One region of the Chryseobacterium fluminis genome, then DNA from elsewhere that is predicted to be linked to it. Evidence: riboswitches for the same ligand, from Rfam matches in the RefSeq annotation. Region 1 holds a riboswitch; each other region holds the start of a gene.
What was found. Region 1 has a riboswitch for cobalamin ahead of ODZ84_RS16000 (TonB-dependent receptor plug domain-containing protein). Riboswitches for the same ligand answer to the same signal wherever they lie in the genome.

Region 1 (3,050 bases):
ATCATAAGCCTGACATTATTTCATGTAAGTCAGGCTGAAATTATCATTGACAGTCTCTATATTCCTGCGGTTTCTAATCCCATGCTTTTTGAGGATTGTGATGCCTGCGGATGTGCCGCAGGCAACGGGTCGTCCGGTTTTGAATCGTTACTCAATCCTCAGTTTATCGGGATTAAATATTTTGCCCAGCATTATAAGGCAAAAGAAAACCTATTTGTAAAAGATTTGACGCAGGACCAATATTTTAATACCATTCAGCTTTGGGGTAAAATTCCCTTGACGCAAAAACTGAGTATGTATGGAAGCCTGCCGTTTCATTTTCATGAAAAGCAGACCACGCAGGGAGATCTTACAATCCATGGAATCGGAGATCTGAACCTGATGGGAATTTATCAGCTCTTCAGTTCAAAAGATAATCTGCATCAGTTCAATGGAGGACTTGGGGTAAAAGTTCCGTTGGGAAAATTTGATGAAAAAGGCGTTTCGGGAGTCAATCCAAGTTTTCAGCTGGGAACAGGGAGTTGGGATTATCAGATGGTTTTGAATTATAAATTTCAAAAAAATAAACTGGCTCTTCTGGTGAATACAGATTATACCATAAAAACTGAAAACAAAAAGGATTACCGTTTCGGAAATCAATGGAACTATGCGACGACAGGATTTTATCAGATTCTGTCCGGTGACAAAACTCTTTTGTCCGGCAAAATAGGTTTGCAGGGAGAAGTTTACGATACAAACAGACAATTTGGCGAAGCATTGCCCAATACCGCAGGAAGTGCATTATACGGAAAGCTCGGATTTGAGGCTTCCTACGGAAAATTCAGTTTGGGAAGTGAGGTCATGCTTCCTGCATATTCCAATTTGGCAGGAGGAGATATTGAAGCAAGATCCCGATTTAGTATTTTCTTAAATTTTGGAATTTAGAAAGTGCTTTTGTTTCCCACAGATTACACAGATTTTTTTAATTATTAATTTAAAAAGCGAAAAATATACCTTATCATCTGTGAAAATCCGTGGAATCTGTGGGAAATTATAAAATTTATTTTTAAAGTATTTAATTGAAAATCATAGAATTAAATTAAATTTTTATTCTATGATTTATTTTCTATCTTTGCCGCAATCTGGTGAGCCGTAAAAAGCGCTTAAAAGGGAATCCGGTGAAAATCCGGAACAGACCCGCTGCTGTAAGCTCCACTAAACAAGTTTTTGAAGATGATATCCACTGTTATTTAATGGGAAGGATTTCAGAAACGGAGTAAGTCAGAAGACCTGCCAGAAGATTTAACGTTTGACGCTTTCGTGGAATAAAGCTTAGGACATCATTGATTTTGTGCAGTTTACAGCTGTGCTCAGTCGTTGTATTCTTATATCCATTGGCGTCATCATTATTCTAAATGAGCTAATGGTGACAACATTTTTTACATCTCAACTTCAGAAGGTTGTTTTCACAGTATTTGTGTTAACGGCTACCCTTATATTTTCACAATCGAAGAAAGATACGGTAAAGGAACAGACGATCATTCCTGTTCATATTAAAAAGAAAAATTTTAAAGAAATCCTTCCTGCACAGGTTTTATCGGGTGAACAGCTGGATCGATTGAATAGCCAGTCCGTTGCGGATGCCTTACGATATTTTGCCGGAATTCAGATCAAAGATTACGGTGGAATAGGAGGTTTGAAAACCATCAATATCCGAAGTATGGGAAGCCAGCATGTCGGTGTCTTTTACGACGGAATCCAAATCGGTAATGCACAAAACGGGATTGTGGATTTGGGAAGGTATTCGTTGGATGATCTTGAGGAAATTTCGTTGTATAACGGACAAAAGAGTGAAATTTTTCAACCTGCGAAAGATTTCGGTTCTTCGGGTTCTATTTACTTACAACCGAAAATTCCAAGTTTTAAAGGAAACAGAAAGACAAATTTGGTTGTTAAATTTAAGAATAGTTCGATTGATCTTTTTAATCCTTCTTTTCGTCTGGAACAGAAAATTTCTGATAAAATTTCAGCGAGCTTTAGTTCTGAATTTTTGCAGAGTGACGGAATTTACAAATTCAGGTATAAAAAGAAGTATCCTGACGGACAGGTTGCCAATGACACTATTGCTAAAAGATTTGATTCTGATATAAAATCGAAACGTTTTGAAACTTCGCTTAACGGAAAACTGAAAGACGGAGAATGGACGTTGAGAGGATACGGATATTTGTCTGATCGGGGAATTCCCGCAGCCATTGTAAACAATCGTTTCGGCAGTCGTGGACAGCGTTTGAGAGACGAGAATTATTTTGTTCAGGGAAGTTTAAGGAAAAAAATATTTCCAAAATTTGAAACTCAGCTTAAAGCAAAATTTGCTTACGATTATACTTTTTATTCAGACACTCTTTCTACGGAAACAGATTTTCCAGTTCGTAATATATATGTTCAGCGAGAGTTTTATGTTTCTTCTTCCAATGTTTATTCGATTACCAAAGATTGGGATGTAAGTGCGAGTGCAGATTTCCAGTTTAATAATCTGGATGCGAATTTGGTCAATTTTTCCTATCCTAAACGATATACTTCTTTGGTAGCTTTCGCAACGACGTATCAATTAGGAAGATTAAAATTCTTAGGAAGTGTTTTGGGAACTTTTGTTTCGGAAGAAGTAGAAAAGAATTCAAAATCACCCGACAAGAGAGAATGGACGCCTGCAGCTTTTCTGTCTTATAACCCTTTTTCAAACAAAAATCTTACGGTAAGAGCTTTTTATAAAAGAATTTTTAGGATGCCGACTTTTAATGATTTTTATTATACGGTTATTGGAAATACAGCCCTGAAACCCGAATTTACCAATCAATATAATCTGGGTTTGACTTATGAAAAACAATTTTCAGGAAGATTTTTAAAATTAATCTATGCTAAAGCGGATGGTTATTTCAATAAAGTTGAAAATAAAATCATTGCAGCTCCGACAGGAAATTTATTCCGATGGACTATGATGAATCTTGGTAATGTTGAGATCTTGGGAACAGATGTTCATGTTCAGGCCGATCTTCAATTGGGGAAAGTGACGT
Region 2 (3,050 bases), 1.5 Mb from region 1:
AGGTTTCAGAACGAGGTTGGTCATTACGGACAAAAGACCATTGTAGAATAGTTACTGGACCTGTCAACATTCCTTTGACCCACTTTTCTGTCTGGGACTGCGCATAGTGTGACCAATAAACTGTCATTGGATTCGGGCGTGATATATCTCCAAAAATAATAGGAGGTTTTACACAGCGGCTTCCATAGCTTTGTACCCACCCATTTTTGCTAAATAAAAATCCATCCATTTGTTCTCCAAAATATTCAACCATATCATTGCGTTCAAATTCTCCATGAACCAATACGTCAATTCCTATTTCCTCCTGCCAGCGGATCGTTCTTTGGGTTTCCTTTTTCAATAGGGCATCATATTGTTGTGCGGTAAGTTCTCCTTTTTTGAATTTGGCTCTCCAAGCTCTTACCTCTGTTGTCTGCGGAAATGAACCTATAGTGGTGGTAGGAAATAATGGTAGTTGTAAAACTTTCTGCTGTGCTGCTTTACGGAGTCTGAATGAATTTTTTCTTTTTGCATCTGTCTCTGTTACTGCATTTACCCTTTGCTTTACTACTTCATTATGAATTAAGGGAGACATTTTTCTGCTGGAAAGGGATTCTTTATTTTCTGCAAATTCCATCAGTGATTTATTGGTGGGATTTTCATTTGCCAATTCCTTTAATTTTACCACTTCGTCCACTTTTTGTTTAGCAAAAGCCAACCAATTTTTAATTTCGGGATTTAGATTGGTTTCAAAGTCCAAATCACAAGGGGAGTGAAGTAAAGAGCATGATGGCGCTATAAAAACTCTTTCGGAACCTAATTTTTCAATACACTTTTTGATGTAATACAGTGACTTTTCATAATCGCTTTTCCATATGTTTCTTCCATCGACAATTCCCAGTGAAAGGTCTAATGTTTCAGGAATTGTGTTTAATATTTCATCCAACTGCTTCGGGTTTCTAACTAAATCTACGTGCAGAACATTTACAGGAAGTGAAACAGCAAGAGAAAGATTATCTTTCAATCCGTCAAAATAAGTTGCAATAATGAATTTCAACTTCGGGAATTTCTTTCTGATTTCACCATAAACCCATTTGTATTTTTCTTTTGTTTTTTCAGTTAAATCCAAAACTAAAAACGGTTCGTCAAACTGAATACATTTAGCTTCCTGCTCCTGAAGTTTTTCCAAAATTTCTATATAAACAGGTAGAAGATTTTCTGCCAGATCCAGTTTATCAAATCCCGGCTCTTTTTCTTTACCTAAAAGAAGATAGGAAATTGGCCCTATAATCACTGGCTTAGCGATGATTCCTGCCTGTTTTGCATCAGCAAATTCATTGAATATCTTATTTGAATTTAGTCTGAATTTTTGATTTTTAATGAATTCCGGAACAATATAATGGTAATTCGTATCAAACCACTTTGTCATTTCCATGGCGGTGATATCCAGTCCTTCTTTTTGGTAACCTCTTGCCATTGCAAAGTAAAGGTCCAATTCCGTACTATTCTCCTTCATGATAACTTCGTGATAACGTATAGGAATAGCCCCAACCGTCAAAGTCATATCCAGAACATGATCATAATAAGAAAAATCGTTACATGGGATCAAATCAATTCCAGCTTCTTTTTGGATATTCCAGTTTTGATTACGGAGGTTGCTTCCGGTTTGAAGAAGTTCCTCTAGAAGAATTTTGCCTGACCAATACTGTTCACAGGCTTTTTTGAGTTCTCTTTTGCTGCCAATTCGCGGGTAGCCCAGAATGTGTGTTTGCATTTTTTGCTTTTTAAATTAAACTTAATTTTAAAGCTCTTTGAATGCTTCGTATTGCCTGCGAATATTAAATTTCCGGAAAAATAATGACATATGTAAATTGCACAACTCCGATCATAGAATTGTACTATAAAAATATATCATCTGTCTGACCAAAAACTTCAGATCGCGAAAGCATTGTCAATTTAGTAAAGGCAGGTCTCCTGACTTGTAACAATTTCTGTGATCCTTCCCGCTTTGGCAGTGGATATATAAAGACAGAAACTTCTGGTGTGTTACTTACAGTTGCGCGACAGCTCGTGATTTCCACACGATTCCCTATTAATTTACCTTAAGTAAAACCTTTTACCGTTTGATGAAGTATATAAAGAACTAACAACTTAAAATAATCGATAACATTGCTGTTGTTACTTAGATTATATTTTGGGACAAAAATAAATATAAAGAATAAAAATAGGGTAGTGTTTAACTAAATAGAAAAAAAATACTTTATATATTGTCACTATACAGAAATAATTACTGTATATTTGGATGGGTTTTACTTTTTAAAGAAAAATATACTGTGGAAAATATTGATGACAAAGATCTTAAGCTGCTTAAGCTGTTACAGAACAATGCTAAATTAACAGTTAAAGAGCTCGCGAGAGAAATCAGTCTTTCCTTATCTCCTGCTTTTGAGAGAGTAAAAAGGCTGGAAAATGAAGGATATATAAAGAAATATGCTGCTATTCTCAATGCTGAGAAGCTTAACCGTGGTTTTACGGTTCTTTGTCAAATCAAATTAAAAATTCATGATAAATCTGTTGGAAATGATTTTGTAAAGCAAATTTTGAAAATTGATGAAATAGTAGAATGCTACAATATTTCGGGTGATTATGACTTCTTTTTAAAAGTGCAGGCTAAAGATATGAAACACTATCAGGACTTTGTATTCAATACATTAGGTTGTGTAGATGCTATTGGAAGTACACACAGTACATTTGTTATGGCCGAAGTGAAAAATTCACATGGTCTGAATATGTGATATCTTCAGGTAGTAATATATTGAAACAAGTTTCAAAGAATGATCAAAAAATAGATTTGGATTGTTGATTTGCTAAACGCGGCTTTTTAAGTTTCACTCGGTATATCGGCATAATAGAATATTTTTTATCACTTCCAGCAAATACTTTTACAATAAAAATCTCAAGAAAAAGTATTTACTATAAAAATAGAATTGCGTTCAATGGTCTAAATAATCAGGGATTGAATAGAAATTACACAGGAGAAAAAAATAATCAGGACCATATTAAATATAAGA
Region 3 (3,050 bases), 1.6 Mb from region 1:
TATAAATATTAAATCGGCTTCTCCTTTCTGAAGGATTTCTTCTGCCTGCTCTGCCGTTTTGATGAGTCCAACCGCTCCCGTTTTTACTTCTGCCTGGTTTCTGACCTGTGAAGCCAGCGGTACCTGATATCCGTCGAAAACCGGAATTTTCACACCGTGGATATTTCCTCCGCTTGAAACATCTACGAGATCTACATGATGGTTTTTTAAAATCTTAGCCAGTTCTGCACTGCTTTCGATATCCCAGCCGTTTTCAGCATACTCGGTTCCCGAAATCCTTACAAACAGGGCTACATTGTCATTCAGTTCTTCATTCACAGCATCTACGACTTCTAATAAAAACCTGATTCTGTTTTCAAAGCTTCCGCCATATTCATCTGTTCTGATGTTGGAAAGCGGTGATAAAAACTGATGGAGCAGATATCCGTGTGCCCCGTGGATTTCGATGACATCAAAACCTGCTTTAACTGCCCTTCTGGCGGCCATTTTAAAATGCTGAACCTGCGCTCTGATTTCTTCAGCCGTAAGAGCATGCGGAATTCTTTCTGTGGGATGGTAAGGAATAGGGCTTGGTGCCACCGTTTCCCAGCCTTCTTCAACCGGAATCTGAATATTATTCCACGTCGAACCTTTTCTTCCGGCGTGTGCCAGCTGGATTCCGATTTTACTGTCCGAATTCTGGTGTACAAATTCGACAATTTTCTGCAGTTTCTCTGCCTGCTCATCTGTCCAGATTCCCATACAGTGATTGGTAATTCTGCCTTTGGGTTCTACGCCTGTAGCTTCTACAATAAGCAAACCCGTTCCGCCCTGAGACCTGCTTCCGTAATGAACAAAATGGAAGTCATTGGCCAGACCGTTTTCACATGAATACATACACATCGGAGACATTACCCAACGGTTTTTCAACTCTACATTTCTGAATTGTATTGGAGTATATAACATTTTTTAACTGAATATTTTTTGTTAAAATCCTGTAGCATAAAATAATATTGCCTACCTTATTTAAAATAGGTATTTTTACGCCCCTTTTTTAATCCACAATATATGAAAAAAGAAGCTCAAATCAGTTACGAACACTTTAAGAATAGCAGCGAACTAAGTGATGTTGAAAAAAAATTATTCGATAGAGCAAAGCAGGCCCGCGAAAATGCTTATGCCCCTTACTCCAACTTTCTCGTAGGCTGCTCTGTCCTTCTTGAAAACGGAGAAATCTATTCGGGTAACAATCAGGAAAATGCCGCCTATCCTTCAGGGTTATGTGCAGAAAGGACAACCTTATTCTGGGTAGCAGCGAATTTTCCGGATGTAAAAGTAAAGAAGATCTTCATTGTAGGCGGCCCCAAGGAATCTGACGAAAAAAATCCGCCTATTCCTCCTTGTGGAGCATGCAGGCAAAGTCTGATAGAGTATGAAACCAAGCAGAACGAAAATATTGATCTGTATTTCTCCAGCATGAATGATGAGGTGGTAAAAGTACATTCTATCAAAGATCTGCTGCCGTTTTATTTTGATGCAACGTTTTTATAGGCTTAAAGTCTGATCAAGAAGTACTGATTAAACATATTGCAACTCGGGTTAAAAACTTATCTTTGCAAAAATTTTGGTTTCCAGGATATTGGAAATAATAGGGAATTGGGTGAAACTCCCAAACTGTCCCCGCAACTGTAAATCGCAAAAAGAATTTTCTACAGTAAACCACTGTGTCAACGGGAAGGTGTAGAATAGCGAAAGTCAGGAGACCTGCCAAAAAGAATGATAACTTAAATAAATTGCTTTCGGAGGAAAAGTGAAAATAATGGATATAAAAAGGTCTTTACTGCTTATTTTTTCATCGTATGGAAGTTTTCTTTGTGCCCAGGAGAAAACCGTTGATACCATTTATGTTTTCGACAGCCAGATGAGCAGGGTTAAACTTTTTCATAAAGTAAATACCCTCACCCCAAAAGATATAGAGAAAAATTCTACCAGTCTTTCTGATCTCTTACGCTATCAGTCTTCTATTTACATCAAAGAGAACGGACGGGGAGCGGTGTCATCACCCTCTTTCAGAGGAAGTACGGCTCAGCAGACTGCTTTTGTCTGGAATGGGATTAATATCAACTCTACGTTTTTAGGTCAGGCAGACGTTAATAATACTTCATTATTCGGATATGATCAGTTGGAGGTAAAAGCGGGTGGCGGAAGTGTGATTTACGGAAGTGGTGCTATCGGAGGAAGTATTCATCTGAACAATACGCTGGATTTTAATAAAGGATTTCACGGAAGTCTTTTCTCTGAGGTGGCTTCATTTGATACCTACAACAATTTTTTAAAGGCTTCTTTCAGTAATGACCGGTTCAGTTTTAAGGTTTCCGGTAACTATTCCATCAGCCAGAATGAGTATGCGGTTCCGGAATCTAAAGTGACGGAAGAAGGCTACATCAACAGAAACGGAAGGTACTACAATACTGGATTTAATACCGGAGTGTCTTATAAAATTACCAAACATCAGACGCTATCCTGGCAGAGCCAGCTATTTGATGCTTCGCAGCACTACCCTATTTTTCTTAAGAATGACTCCAAGACCAAATATAAAGCGCAGACGTTAAGAAGTTTATTATCCTGGGATATTAATAAATCTCATTTTTCAAATAGTTTAAAAGCAGCGTATACAGAAGATAATTTCCAGTATTTCGGAGATATTGATAAGCTTAAAAGCAGTGGTGCTGAAGGGAAAAACTATATTTTTAAAAATGATCTCAATTATTTCATCACCTCAAAGATCAATGTCAATGTGATCGGGGAATTTCAGGTAAATAAAGCTGAAGGCTATGAATCCGGAATTAAGGACGTGAGCAGAAATATCGGTTCCCTGGCCGGCTTGTTAAGATATTTCCCAACCCGGGATCTTCGTTTTGAAGCAGGAATCAAGAAGGATTTTGTGGAAGATATCAGCGCCCCTATCTTATATTCCTTTGCCGGAAAATGGGATGCCCTAGCATGGTATCATGTAGGGGTCAACATGTCCCGGAATTTCAGATATCCCTCATTTAATGATCTCTACTGGC
Region 4 (3,050 bases), 1.7 Mb from region 1:
TAAGCACGGAGTTTTTTAATATGTGGCTGGAATTTGAAGAAGAGCAGACCCCTGATGCTGTTTTTGCGTGCGCCATCGACAGAATCATGCCATTTATTTTGAACTCCCACACTTCAGGAAAAAGCTGGACGGAAGCCGGAGTGACTGAAAAACAAATCAGAAATATGCTGGAAAACGCGATCAGCAGGGCTTCAGATGAAATGGGTGAGGCCTTCCGGATATTGCTCAATTTTAATCTTGATTCTGAAAAAGTTTTAAGATAAAAACAAAAAAATGCTAATGGTACCAATTAAAATATTGCTCATCATTGTCTTTGTATTTAATGCAAAATTATACGCTCAGAAAAATAATGAAATTGCCATTCCTTATCGGGACGGGAAATTATGGGGATTAAGTGATACACTGGGCGTCATTAAAGTAAAACCTTTTGCCTCTGAGTTTAAAAAAATGGTGTACAGCAGTATTGCACCCACTTCCAGATTTGTGTTTAAGACCGATAAAGGCTTTGTCGTTACCGATCATGCAGGGAAAATATTTCTGCCGGATAAGGAAACAGCGGATTCTGTAAAGGTGGATGAATATCAAAATGACTATGTCTATATCTTCAAAAATTCCAAAATGGGATTGGTATATCAAGGTAAAAAAATTATTGATTGCCTGTATGATGACATATTCCTGTCTTTTAACAGAAGTTACGTCGTTAAAAAAGACCATAAAGCAGGCCTCATCAACAGTAAAGGAAAAATACTGATTCCGGTACAATACGATCGGGTAGTTCCTTCTGCAGACAATGATACTAAAGATTTTAAATGGACAGCTATTGATGGAGCAGAACGGATAACTTTTTCTGATGTAGATATCTATGGTCTTGGAAGTCCCGGTCCTCCCAGCGCTTCCGGTACTTCAAGAAGCTATACCATCGGTGGTAAAAATAAAGTAGCCTCAAATATTGATGTCGACAGCCTAATCAGAGTCCTGAATAAAAAGTACAATTTCGTCGATACTTCCTATAAAAGAAATGGGATGATTCTTGTTGAAGAGGATAAGAAAATAGGAGCTTACAGTACTGTTGACGGTAAAATAATATCAGAACCGGTGTATGACGAAATGACTTTTTTCTCCAATGATAAGGGTGGGATTGCCCTGAAGGTCAAAAAGGACGGGAAATACGGAATTATCAATAACAGCAGAAAGATTAAGGCCGAAGTCATCTATGACAATATCTATTTTGACGTAAAAAATAACGTATACATTTTACAGAAAGAAGGTAAGAAAGGCATTGTCGTTTTCAGCACGGTTTATGACATTATCCCTCCTAAATACAGAGACGTAAAAGCTGCAGGACCTATCAGAGTAAGCGACCGCTGGAACTTCGGCCTTTTTGACGTGGTGACTGAGGATCATAAGAGAGGTTTTGTCGGGGAAAACGGAATAGAATTTTTTAAAAATTAACTATTTTGTGGGTTTCAGCGGGCTTCGCCCGCCGAAACCCACAAAATAGTTCAGAATAAGAACTCGGGCGGCCGTCGGCCGCCCGAGCTTTTTTTATAAAATCTGAATAGGCTTTTTAAATTCATCAATGGCGACAAAAGTAAAATCTCCGACAATGGCTCTTTCCCGTTCATAAGAGTACATCTGTTCGGTATAGATTTCTACATTTACTTTCATACTCGTTTTTCCGACATGGGATACCCGTCCGATCAGTTCAACGATCGTTCCGGCAGGAATGGGTCTGTTAAAGTCTATTTTATCGCTACTCACGGTAACCACTCTTTTTCTCGCAAAACGGGTCGCTGTAATAAACGCTACCTCATCCATCAGCTGCATTGCGGTACCTCCGAAAAGCGTATCATAATGATTGGTCGTGTTTGGAAAAACAGCCTTAAAAATTCGGGTTTCAGATGCTTCAATTCTTTCTTCTGTAGTCATATTTCATTATAATTAATGCAAAATGAACTTTATTAAAACAACAGAATAAGATCAGGAACAGAAATTCCTGACACCTCTATCAGATCAATAAACTTCAAATCGCGAAAGTTTTTTGTTTAAAGAAAAAGGCAGGTCTCCTGACTTGTAACATCCTCATCTCCTTCCCATCCCGCTTTACGAAACAGTGGACTTGTGATAAAGACATTAGTTACTTACAGTTGCGCGACAGTTCGTGATTTTCACACGATTCCCTGTTAATCTGCAGTTAAGCAGAACCATTTTCTGAAAAGTATGTTCTGGAGACTGCAAAGCCGCCAGAAATTGCTTTTCGGCTGCAAAAATAAGGATAATAAGGAATAAAAGAGTAATTATTCCAGGTTTTTATAAATGATCTGGCTTTCTACGCGGCCTTGTTTTATCGTCCAGATGGTGGTATATCTGTTTTCACCGGACCCGTTGGTCATATAAAGAAAAATATGATCATTGTCGATCGCTGTTACCCCGACATTATTAAAATCCATAGTGGGCTGAAACATATTTTTAATGGCATCCCTTACAAATACAGAACCTCTTCCCGGCTGCTGTACCCGTACAGATTTAATCTCGGTTAAATCTTCGGGAAGCTCTTTACCGATTCCCCAGGGCTTTACCTTATCGAGTTTAACAATATTTCCGTCGGCATCTTTTTCCTGTTTTTTAATTTTTGCATACGACGGATAAATATCAATAATGACCTTTGTTCTTTGGTTTCCCGGAATTTTTGGATTCGTATCATCGGTGAAAATAAGCGATTTTCCGTTCTTAGACTTCGATGGGGTGAAAGGCGGCAGCTGATCTACAAAAACCACGCGGTTTTTATTCACCATTCCTTCTTTCGTAATGCTGTCGTATCTTACAAAAGGCTTTTCAGTATCTTCTTTTTCAGGATATTTAATCCAGATCCATTCGGTTTCCCCCGGAGCCGGCTTTACATAAACAAATACATCCCCCGTCTTCATCCGGATTTTATCGATGATTTTTCGGTAATTGTCCATTGGTACGCGCACCATAGCATATCCTTCCTCGGCTTTTACCACCCCAAAAGGTACTTTATTCTGTCCTTTTGCAAAACCCAAAGAGAA

Region 2: it holds a riboswitch for cobalamin, as region 1 does, so the genes downstream of both, metE (5-methyltetrahydropteroyltriglutamate--homocysteine S-methyltransferase) here and ODZ84_RS16000 (TonB-dependent receptor plug domain-containing protein) in region 1, are expected to answer to the same signal.
Region 3: it holds a riboswitch for cobalamin, as region 1 does, so the genes downstream of both, ODZ84_RS08405 (TonB-dependent receptor plug domain-containing protein) here and ODZ84_RS16000 (TonB-dependent receptor plug domain-containing protein) in region 1, are expected to answer to the same signal.
Region 4: it holds a riboswitch for cobalamin, as region 1 does, so the genes downstream of both, ODZ84_RS07915 (acyl-CoA thioesterase) here and ODZ84_RS16000 (TonB-dependent receptor plug domain-containing protein) in region 1, are expected to answer to the same signal.

What each region holds. Positions count from the first base shown of each region.
Region 1 is NZ_CP111121.1:3,499,850-3,502,899, forward strand. It holds gene ODZ84_RS15995 (transporter) at 1-924, shown strand, start outside; cobalamin riboswitch at 1,106-1,291, shown strand; gene ODZ84_RS16000 (TonB-dependent receptor plug domain-containing protein) at 1,403-3,050, shown strand, end outside.
Region 2 is NZ_CP111121.1:5,005,568-5,008,617, forward strand. It holds gene metE (5-methyltetrahydropteroyltriglutamate--homocysteine S-methyltransferase) at 1-1,753, opposite strand, end outside; cobalamin riboswitch at 1,927-2,111, opposite strand; gene ODZ84_RS22785 (Lrp/AsnC family transcriptional regulator) at 2,313-2,774, shown strand.
Region 3 is NZ_CP111121.1:1,891,002-1,894,051, forward strand. It holds gene ODZ84_RS08395 (NADH:flavin oxidoreductase/NADH oxidase) at 1-945, opposite strand, end outside; gene ODZ84_RS08400 (cytidine deaminase) at 1,048-1,530, shown strand; cobalamin riboswitch at 1,588-1,765, shown strand; gene ODZ84_RS08405 (TonB-dependent receptor plug domain-containing protein) at 1,799-3,050, shown strand, end outside.
Region 4 is NZ_CP111121.1:1,793,072-1,796,121, reverse strand. It holds gene ODZ84_RS07925 (HD domain-containing protein) at 1-263, shown strand, start outside; gene ODZ84_RS07920 (WG repeat-containing protein) at 280-1,452, shown strand; gene ODZ84_RS07915 (acyl-CoA thioesterase) at 1,546-1,929, opposite strand; cobalamin riboswitch at 2,040-2,224, opposite strand; gene ODZ84_RS07910 (hypothetical protein) at 2,298-3,050, opposite strand, start outside.